Flavivirga spongiicola: one gene and its partner. The protein of the gene in region 1 interacts with the protein of each later gene in a pairwise test. Links are inferred from orthologs where the notes say so. Each region holds a gene or a part of one and is shown on either strand. Other genes may lie near its edges.

What was found. The genes of interacting proteins can lie anywhere in the genome.
Region 2: the proteins of Q4Q47_RS09050 (region 1) and def interact in binary tests that used the Escherichia coli proteins (3 or more experiments, as listed by UniProt). The link is inferred for Flavivirga spongiicola from one-to-one orthologs.

The regions. Positions count from the first base shown.
Region 1 is NZ_JAUOEO010000001.1:2,265,001-2,268,978, forward strand. The notes cover bases 477-3,325. They hold Q4Q47_RS09050 (aspartate-semialdehyde dehydrogenase), read right to left. Parts: upstream 2,472-3,325; coding sequence 1,482-2,471; downstream 477-1,481. Other genes in these bases: Q4Q47_RS09045 (M28 family metallopeptidase), read left to right, coding at 477-1,418; mscL (large-conductance mechanosensitive channel protein MscL), read right to left, coding at 2,610-3,011; alr (alanine racemase), read right to left, coding at 3,087-3,325. In the rest of the region: Q4Q47_RS09040 (prolyl oligopeptidase family serine peptidase), read right to left, coding at 1-329; more of Q4Q47_RS09045, read left to right, coding at 462-476; more of alr, read right to left, coding at 3,326-3,978.
Region 2 is NZ_JAUOEO010000001.1:382,712-386,769, reverse strand. Bases 741-3,669 are described here. They hold def (peptide deformylase), read left to right. Parts: upstream 741-1,874; coding sequence 1,875-2,465; downstream 2,466-3,669. Other genes in these bases: Q4Q47_RS01340 (Crp/Fnr family transcriptional regulator), read left to right, coding at 3,057-3,669; Q4Q47_RS01345 (DUF5606 family protein), read left to right, coding at 2,521-2,958; ruvX (Holliday junction resolvase RuvX), read left to right, coding at 1,292-1,702; Q4Q47_RS01360 (hypothetical protein), read left to right, coding at 809-1,138. Also shown: Q4Q47_RS01365 (2,3,4,5-tetrahydropyridine-2,6-dicarboxylate N-succinyltransferase), read right to left, coding at 1-498; more of Q4Q47_RS01340, read left to right, coding at 3,670-3,728; Q4Q47_RS01335 (anti-sigma factor), read left to right, coding at 3,804-4,058. UniProt on the Escherichia coli protein: Removes the formyl group from the N-terminal Met of newly synthesized proteins. Requires at least a dipeptide for an efficient rate of reaction. N-terminal L-methionine is a prerequisite for activity but the enzyme has broad specificity at other positions.

The sequences.
Region 1 (3,978 bases):
GTGTAATCGCCCTCAACAAAAGGGGCACTAATTTTTTCATAATTCCATAAACTTGAAAGACGTTCCTTTAGTTCACTTCTAAACGGAATATTATCTAAATAGCCATATGTTGTTTTGTTTTGTGTTTTAACCCAAGCTTCAGTTTCAGGGCTTTTGTCGTCTTCTAACCAACGATATGGATCTTTTACTTCTACATTAAAATAGGTGTCTATAGTATCTACAACCTTTGTTTCAGGGTAATTCACAAGTACAGCTTTTTTTTCTACGTTATTTTTTTTACAAGCCACTAATATTAAGAGGATTAAAAGGTTTGTTATTGTTTTTTTCATGACGAATGTGTTTTAAGCTTTTCAAAAATAAACAAAATCATTTACGTATACTGTTAATGTTTATTGTATTCGCACGAATATTAGTGATGTTTATTATACCTTTAAACCTTCTAAATAAATTATAAAAAAGCAATGAAAAAAAAGATTTTCTTTCTACTATTAAATGTTGTTTGTTTTAGTGTATTTTCTCAAGTAGAAATAACAGAAAACGAACTAAAAGACCATATATTATTTTTAACCTCAGAAGTAAATGGAGGAAGATATCCAGGAGGCAAAGCGAACAAACGGGTTGTAAAATATATAGAAGGCGAATTTAAAAAAATCGGTGTTATCCCCATTAAAAAGAAGTATAAACAACCCTTTAAAGCGGCATTGCGTGTAGAAAAAGGAATTGATAAGAAACCCATTGTAAAAACATGTAATGTTATTGGCTTTATTGAAGGGAGCGATCCTATTTTAAAAAATGAATATATTGTCCTAGGAGCTCATTACGATCATTTAGGCCTCGGAGGGCCATCGTCTAAATCGGATAAAAAAAACACGATACATTATGGAGCTGACGATAATGCCAGTGGTACTGCTGCATTATTAGAAATAGCCGAAAAAATAGCATCTCAACAACAACAATTAAAACGAAGTGTTTTGTTTATTGCTTTTGGAGCTGAAGAACAAGGCTTATTAGGAAGTAAATATTTTGTAGAAAATCCATTAGTCCCTATATCTCAAATTAAATTAATGATTAATATGGATATGGTTGGAAGATTAAATGACCAAAAACAGGTTTATATGGGAGGTGCAGGCACATTTCCTGATGGCGTAAATTTTATGTCAGAATTAGGAAAGTCGTTAGGTTTAAACCCTGTAGTACATGCAGGTTCTGTTGGCGGATCTGATCATGTGTCTTTTTATAAAAAAGAAATTTCTGTTTTAGGGATGCACACTGGTGGACATCCACAATATCATACTCCTGAAGACACCATCGATTTAATAAATATTAAAGGCGAAAAACAGGTTTGCGAATATATTTATAAAACCATTATGAAACTTGCTGCCACGACTTATAAGATGACATTTATTAAGCAAGATTGAATACCATAAAAAAAGCCCTTGTTTATTACAAGGGCTTTATCTTATTTTAAGATTAAAAAGAGTCTACACTAAATCATTTTCAACCAAATATTCAGCTATTTGAATAGTATTTGTTGCCGCTCCTTTACGCAAATTATCGGAAACAATCCACATGTTTAATGTGTTTGGTTGAGTTTCATCTCTACGAATTCTACCTACAAAAACCTCATCTTTATCATGTGCATAAATAGGCATTGGGTAAGTGTTGGTATCTGTGTTGTCCTGTACAATAACACCAGACGTTTCGTGAAGCATTTTACGAACATCTGCTACATCAAAATCATTTTCAAACTCTACATTTACAGATTCAGAATGTCCACCAGCAGTTGGAATTCTAACGGCTGTTGCTGTAACAGAAAAAGTCCTGTCATTAAATATTTTTTGAGGCTCGCGAGCCAATTTCATTTCTTCTTTGGTATAACCATTTTCTAAAAAAACGTCGCAATGTGGTAAGGCATTTCTACCAATAGGATAAGGGTATGCCATTTCACCATCAATCCCAGCAATTTCATTTTCTAATTGTTTTACAGCTTTTACACCAGTACCGGAAACCGATTGATAGGTGGAAACCACAACACGTTTCATTTTATATTTTTCATGCAGTGGCGCTAATGCCATGACCATTTGTATGGTAGAGCAATTTGGGTTGGCAATAATTTTATCTTCTTTGGTTAATTCACTAGCATTTATTTCTGGAACGACCAGTTTTTTGGTAGGATCCATTCTCCATGCCGAAGAATTATCAACCACCGTAGTGCCAGCTTCTGCAAATTTAGGTGCCCATTCTACAGAGGTGTCCCCTCCTGCAGAAAAAATAGCAATCTGAGGTTTTGCTGCTACTGCATCCGCTAAACCAATAACGGTATATTCGTTATTTTTAAAAGTTAATTTTTTTCCAACCGAACGTTCTGATGCTACAAGTAATAATTCTGTTACAGGAAAATTACGCTCCTCTAACACCTTAAGCATCACTTCGCCAACCATCCCAGTGGCCCCAACAACTGCTACTTTCATTTTGTATAATATTTAATAAATTTCTTAAGGACAAAATTAAGTATTAATTCTATTCCAGAATCTAAAAAAAGACCTCATTTTTTTTAAACGAGGTCTTTTTAACAACAAATAACACGTTGTTATTTATTTAACAAATAGTTATTTTTTAAGCAAGTCTCTTATTTCAGTAAGTAAATCTTCTTGCGATGGCCCTTTAGGCGCTTCAGGAGCAGGTTCTTCTTTTTTCTTCATTTTGTTTACTGCTTTAACAATCATGAACATCACAAATGCCACAATAATAAAGTCAATGACATTGGTTAAGAAAGCCCCCCAAAGTACAGATACTTCACCTTCTATAACACCATCGGCATTCGCAACCCCTTCTTTAAGGACATATTTTAGATCCTTGAAATCGGCATTGAATATTAACCCAATTAATGGAGATACAATACCTCCTGTAAATGAAGCAACTACCTTGTTAAAAGCAGCACCCATTACAAAACCGACAGCAATATCGACTAAATTGCCTTTCATTGCAAAGTCTTTGAATTCTTTAAGCATAATCTTTAAAATTTTTAGTTAGTGAAGACTAAAATAGTTAAAATCTGTTAAAAATTTAACATTTGTTAAAATATCTTATTTTAAAAAAAGGCGTTTAACTCGTTGAGAAACAAAGGTTATCAGTTCGTAAGAAATAGTATTTGTTGTTTTTGCTAATTGCTCTGCAGTATTATCTTGCCCAAAAATAATAGCCTCATCCCCTTCTTTACATTCTATATTGGTAATGTTAACCATAATCATATCCATACAAACATTGCCAACAATAGGAGCTTTTTGCCCATTTATAGTAACAAAGCCTTTTCCATTTCCGTATTGCCTACCAATACCATCTGCATGACCAATAGGAAGTGTCGCTGTTTTTAAAAACGAATTAGATTTAAAAGCTCTGTTATATCCGACAGATTCCCCTTTTTCAATGTTATGAATTTGAGAAATGATCGTTTTTAAAGTAGCAATAGGTATTAAGTTTTTGTTTTCTTTGTCAGAATTTCCAAACCCATAAAGCCCTATGCCACCTCTAACCATATCAAAATGTGCCTCGGGGTAATTTAATATCCCCGAAGTATTGCACATGTGAAGCATAGGTCTATAAGTAAGTTTGTCAATTAGATTTTTAGAAATAGTATTAAAGTTTTTAATTTGACCTAAAGTGAATTCTTTTTCATTTAAATCTTCACTAGCTGCTAAATGAGAAAAGATAGATGTTACTTTTACAGCGTCTGTTTTGTTTATTTCTGAAACAATATGATCAACGTCATTTTCCCAAAAGCCAAGTCGGTTTAAACCTGTATTGAATTTTATATGAATAGGGTAATCTTTTTGTTTTTCAACTGAAGCGATGCTAATAAATTCCTTTAAGATTTTCGCGTTATATAAACTAGGTTCTAAGGAATATGTTATTAATGTTTTTAAATTTACTGCTTGCGGATGTAATACCAAAATAGGTTTTGTAATTCCAGATTTACGC
Region 2 (4,058 bases), 1.9 Mb from region 1 along the record:
TACCGGAGCTGCTTGTAAAGGTTCTAAAACACCACCAATTCCAACACCACCAGATAAATGTACATTTTTACCTATTTGTGCACAACTACCAACAGTAGCCCAAGTATCAACCATAGTACCTTCATCTACATAAGCGCCAATGTTTACATAACTAGGCATTAAAATAGTACCACTGGAAATATAAGCACCATGTCTTGCAACTGCATGAGGAACTACACGAATTCCTTTTTCTGCATAACCACGTTTTAATGGAATTTTATCATGAAATTCTAACGGACCAGCTTCAATCGTTTCCATTTTCTGAATTGGAAAATATAAAACAACTGCTTTTTTTACCCATTCGTTAACTTGCCAACCACCAGTAATTGGTTCCGCTACTCTCAATTCACCTTTATCTAATAAATCTATAACCTTTCTTATAGCTGAAGTTGTTGTTTCTTCTTTTAAAAGATCTCTGTTCTCCCAAGTCTTTTCTATGATTTGTTGTAATTCTGTCATTGATATTTAAATTTTGAGCAAATATACTAGGTATCATTTAAAAAATAGAACGAAAAAGTCATTATATCAATTATGACGAACTCTAAATTTTTCATCGATTGACGCTAAATTTAATAAAAATAAAAGCCCGTTTTTCCTTTGAAAGAAAAAGATAAATCGATGAAATGCATTTTTGCTGTATTTCGTCTTGCTAAATAGGTCTTTAGTCTGTTTATCGATGAAAATTTGTAGCTCCACTACTAATCGAAAATACGTTGGGTTATAACTAATTTTTTGTGTTTGAACTCTGGTATGGATATATATTTGGAATATGCAAACGACAATAAACAGAATGAAAACAAATACTTACATACTATTAATTTTATTACTTTCCTTTTCTTTAGGAGTTGCTCAAAGCGATACTAATAAGATGAAAACTAATAAAGTTATGTCAGTTTATGTAAATGATGGAGAAGTAGTGGTTGCTAAAGATAATGCAGTAGAAACTGTAAAAGAAAATGATTCATTGTTAATTGATGCTAAGGAATTAAAAGAGTCTATTGCACGTACTAGTGATATTAGATTATATCTTAATCGTGTAAGAAATGTTGAAAATATTAAATTGTTATTTCCGAAAATAAATAAGCCCGTTAAGGCTTAAAAAATAGATTTTAAATATTATTAATGTTAAAACGATGTAATAAAGGCTGTCTGAAAAGACAGTCTTTGTTATTTTATTAAATTTTTAAAGATTAAAACCTCGCAGGCTTGCTTCGAGGCAGTTTATTAAACTATTTTTGTATAAAATAGATATATGGCTCGCATTTTAGCAATAGATTATGGTACTAAGAGAACAGGTATAGCTGTAACCGATGAATTGCAAATTATAGCCTCTGGGCTTACCACAGTTAATACAAAAGAGCTTTTAAAGTTTTTAAAAGATTATACCAATAAAGAACAGGTTGAATTATTTTTGGTTGGAGAACCAAAACAAATGAATAATACCGTTTCAGAAAGTGAAATCCATATTCTTCCATTTATAGATAATTTAAAAAAAGAATTTCCTAACATTCCAATTAAAAGAGTAGATGAGCGATTTACTTCTAAAATGGCTTTTCAAACGATGATTGATAGTGGATTGAAAAGGAATCAGCGAAAAAATAAAGCACTGATAGACGAAATTAGTGCTACCCTTATATTACAGAGTTATTTGTATTCTAAATAGTGACTAGTCGGAAACATAGCAAAACTCACCAAAAATAAATCTTTTGATAAAATTAGTCTGTTTCCGACCAGTCACTAAATAAGTAAGACTTCCTTAAGAATAAATTTTGCATAAATAAGACGGTAAATTATAAGTATTAGTATTTTTGCAAATAATAAATACTAAACAAATAATGATTTTACCAATAGTAGCCTATGGCGACCCAGTCTTAAAAAAGAAAGGAACAGACATAACTAAAGCATATCCAAATCTTGATGTTCTTTTAGATAATATGTTTGAAACCATGTATAATGCTTATGGTGTTGGATTGGCGGCACCTCAAATAGGATTACCAATTAGACTGTTTTTGGTTGATACAACGCCTTTCTCAGAAGATGAAGATTTGACTGCTGAAGAGCAGAAAACACTAAAAGACTTTAAGCGTGTTTTTATTAATGCTAAAATAACTGAAGAAGAAGGTGATGAATGGGCCTTTAATGAAGGTTGTTTAAGTATTCCGGATGTTAGAGAAGATGTTTTTAGGCGGCAAAAAATAACTGTTGACTATGTAGATGAAAATTTTAAATCACATACAGAAACTTTTGACGGATTAATAGCTAGAGTTATTCAGCATGAGTATGACCATATTGAAGGTGTTTTATTTACGGATAAACTTTCTAGCTTAAAAAAGCGTTTAATTAAAGGAAGACTAACCAATATATCTAAAGGTAAGATTAATGTCGATTATAGAATGCGTTTTCCCGATCAAAAAAAGAAGCGATAATATTTGCAAGCAATCAATAAACAGTTGATATTTGCCTCTCTTTCAAAAATTAATTATGAGTTTAGATAAAGTATTATCAATAGGTGGAAAACCAGGGTTATATAAATTAATTGCACAAACACGAGGTGGTTTTGTGGCAGAATCGTTAGTAGATAACAAACGTATATCTGTAAGTGTACAAAACAATGTTAGTATTTTAAGTGAAATCGCCATTTATACTTTAACAGAAGAAGTACCATTAAAGCAAGTTTTTGAAAGTATTAAGAAAAAAGAAAATGGTCAACAATCTTCTGTAAATCCTAAAGATAGTAAAGACGTGTTAGAAGAATATTTCTTTGACGTGTTACCCGATTATGATGAAGATAGAGTTTATGCAAGCGATATTAAAAAAGTGATACAGTGGTATAATTTATTGCAAAAATACGATCTGTTGAATTTTCCAGATTCTGAAGAGGATGAAGAAAGTGAACCAACATCAGACGAAGAAAAATAAAACTTAAGACCTCCAAATTTGGAGGTTTTTTTATGCTTTTTTGTAAGCTTCATTAGTCTTTTTCGACTGTAAATGAGATAACAAAAAAGAATAAATTAATGAAATCACTTTGGTTTTTTGATGATGTCAATCTTTTCAAGGTGCTTTGTCCCCACAAATTTAAAACCTACAAAGCGAATCACGATTTTGATGCTTACAAAAAGAAAGACTATATATATTTTGAAGAGGACTCTGCAAACAAAGTATATCTTATAGAAAGAGGTAAAGTCAAAATAGGGTATTATAGTGAAGAAGGGGATGAAGTTGTTAAAGCTATTTTAACACGTGGGGAGTTGTTTGGAGAAACAGCTATTCTTGGAGAGTCTAAGCGAGAAGAATTCGCCCAATCAATTGATAATACTACCAGTATTTGTCCTATAGGAGTAGATACTATGCATGATTTAATGCGAAATAATCAAACCTTCAGCTTTAAAGTGTACAAAGTCATTGGTTTCAAATTAAAAAAATTAGAAAGACGATTACAGTTACTCTTATTTAAAGATGCTAAAACACGACTTATTGAGTTTTTAGATGAGCTGTGCTCTGACTATGGGTACGATTGTGAAAAAACAGGTGATAAAGTGATTCATCATCCATATACACAAAAAGATATAGCCTCTTTAATAGGAACTTCCAGACCGACGTTAAATATACTTTTAAACGAATTAAAAGAGGAAAAAGTGATTCAATTCACCAGAAAAGAAATAAGAATTCATAAAAATATTGCTTAATGTTAGATAGCTAACATTTTATAAAATCTCTGTGTTATAATTTTGAAGTATTAAAAATTTTAAAAAAATAATACAATGATTAAGAAAATGTTTATAATGGCAATATTGTCAATAGGATTACTAGTTAGTTCTTGTAGCAATGATGATGACAATGCACCGTCAACAGCCAGTTTAACGTTAGAGTTAGATGGTTTAGAAGCTTTAGGTGACAAATATGTTTATGAAGGCTGGATAATTGTAAATGGAGCACCGGTTTCAACGGGAACGTTTAGTTCTGTTACATTTCCACAAACTTTTACTGTAGATGCAACTCAACTAGAAAATGCAACA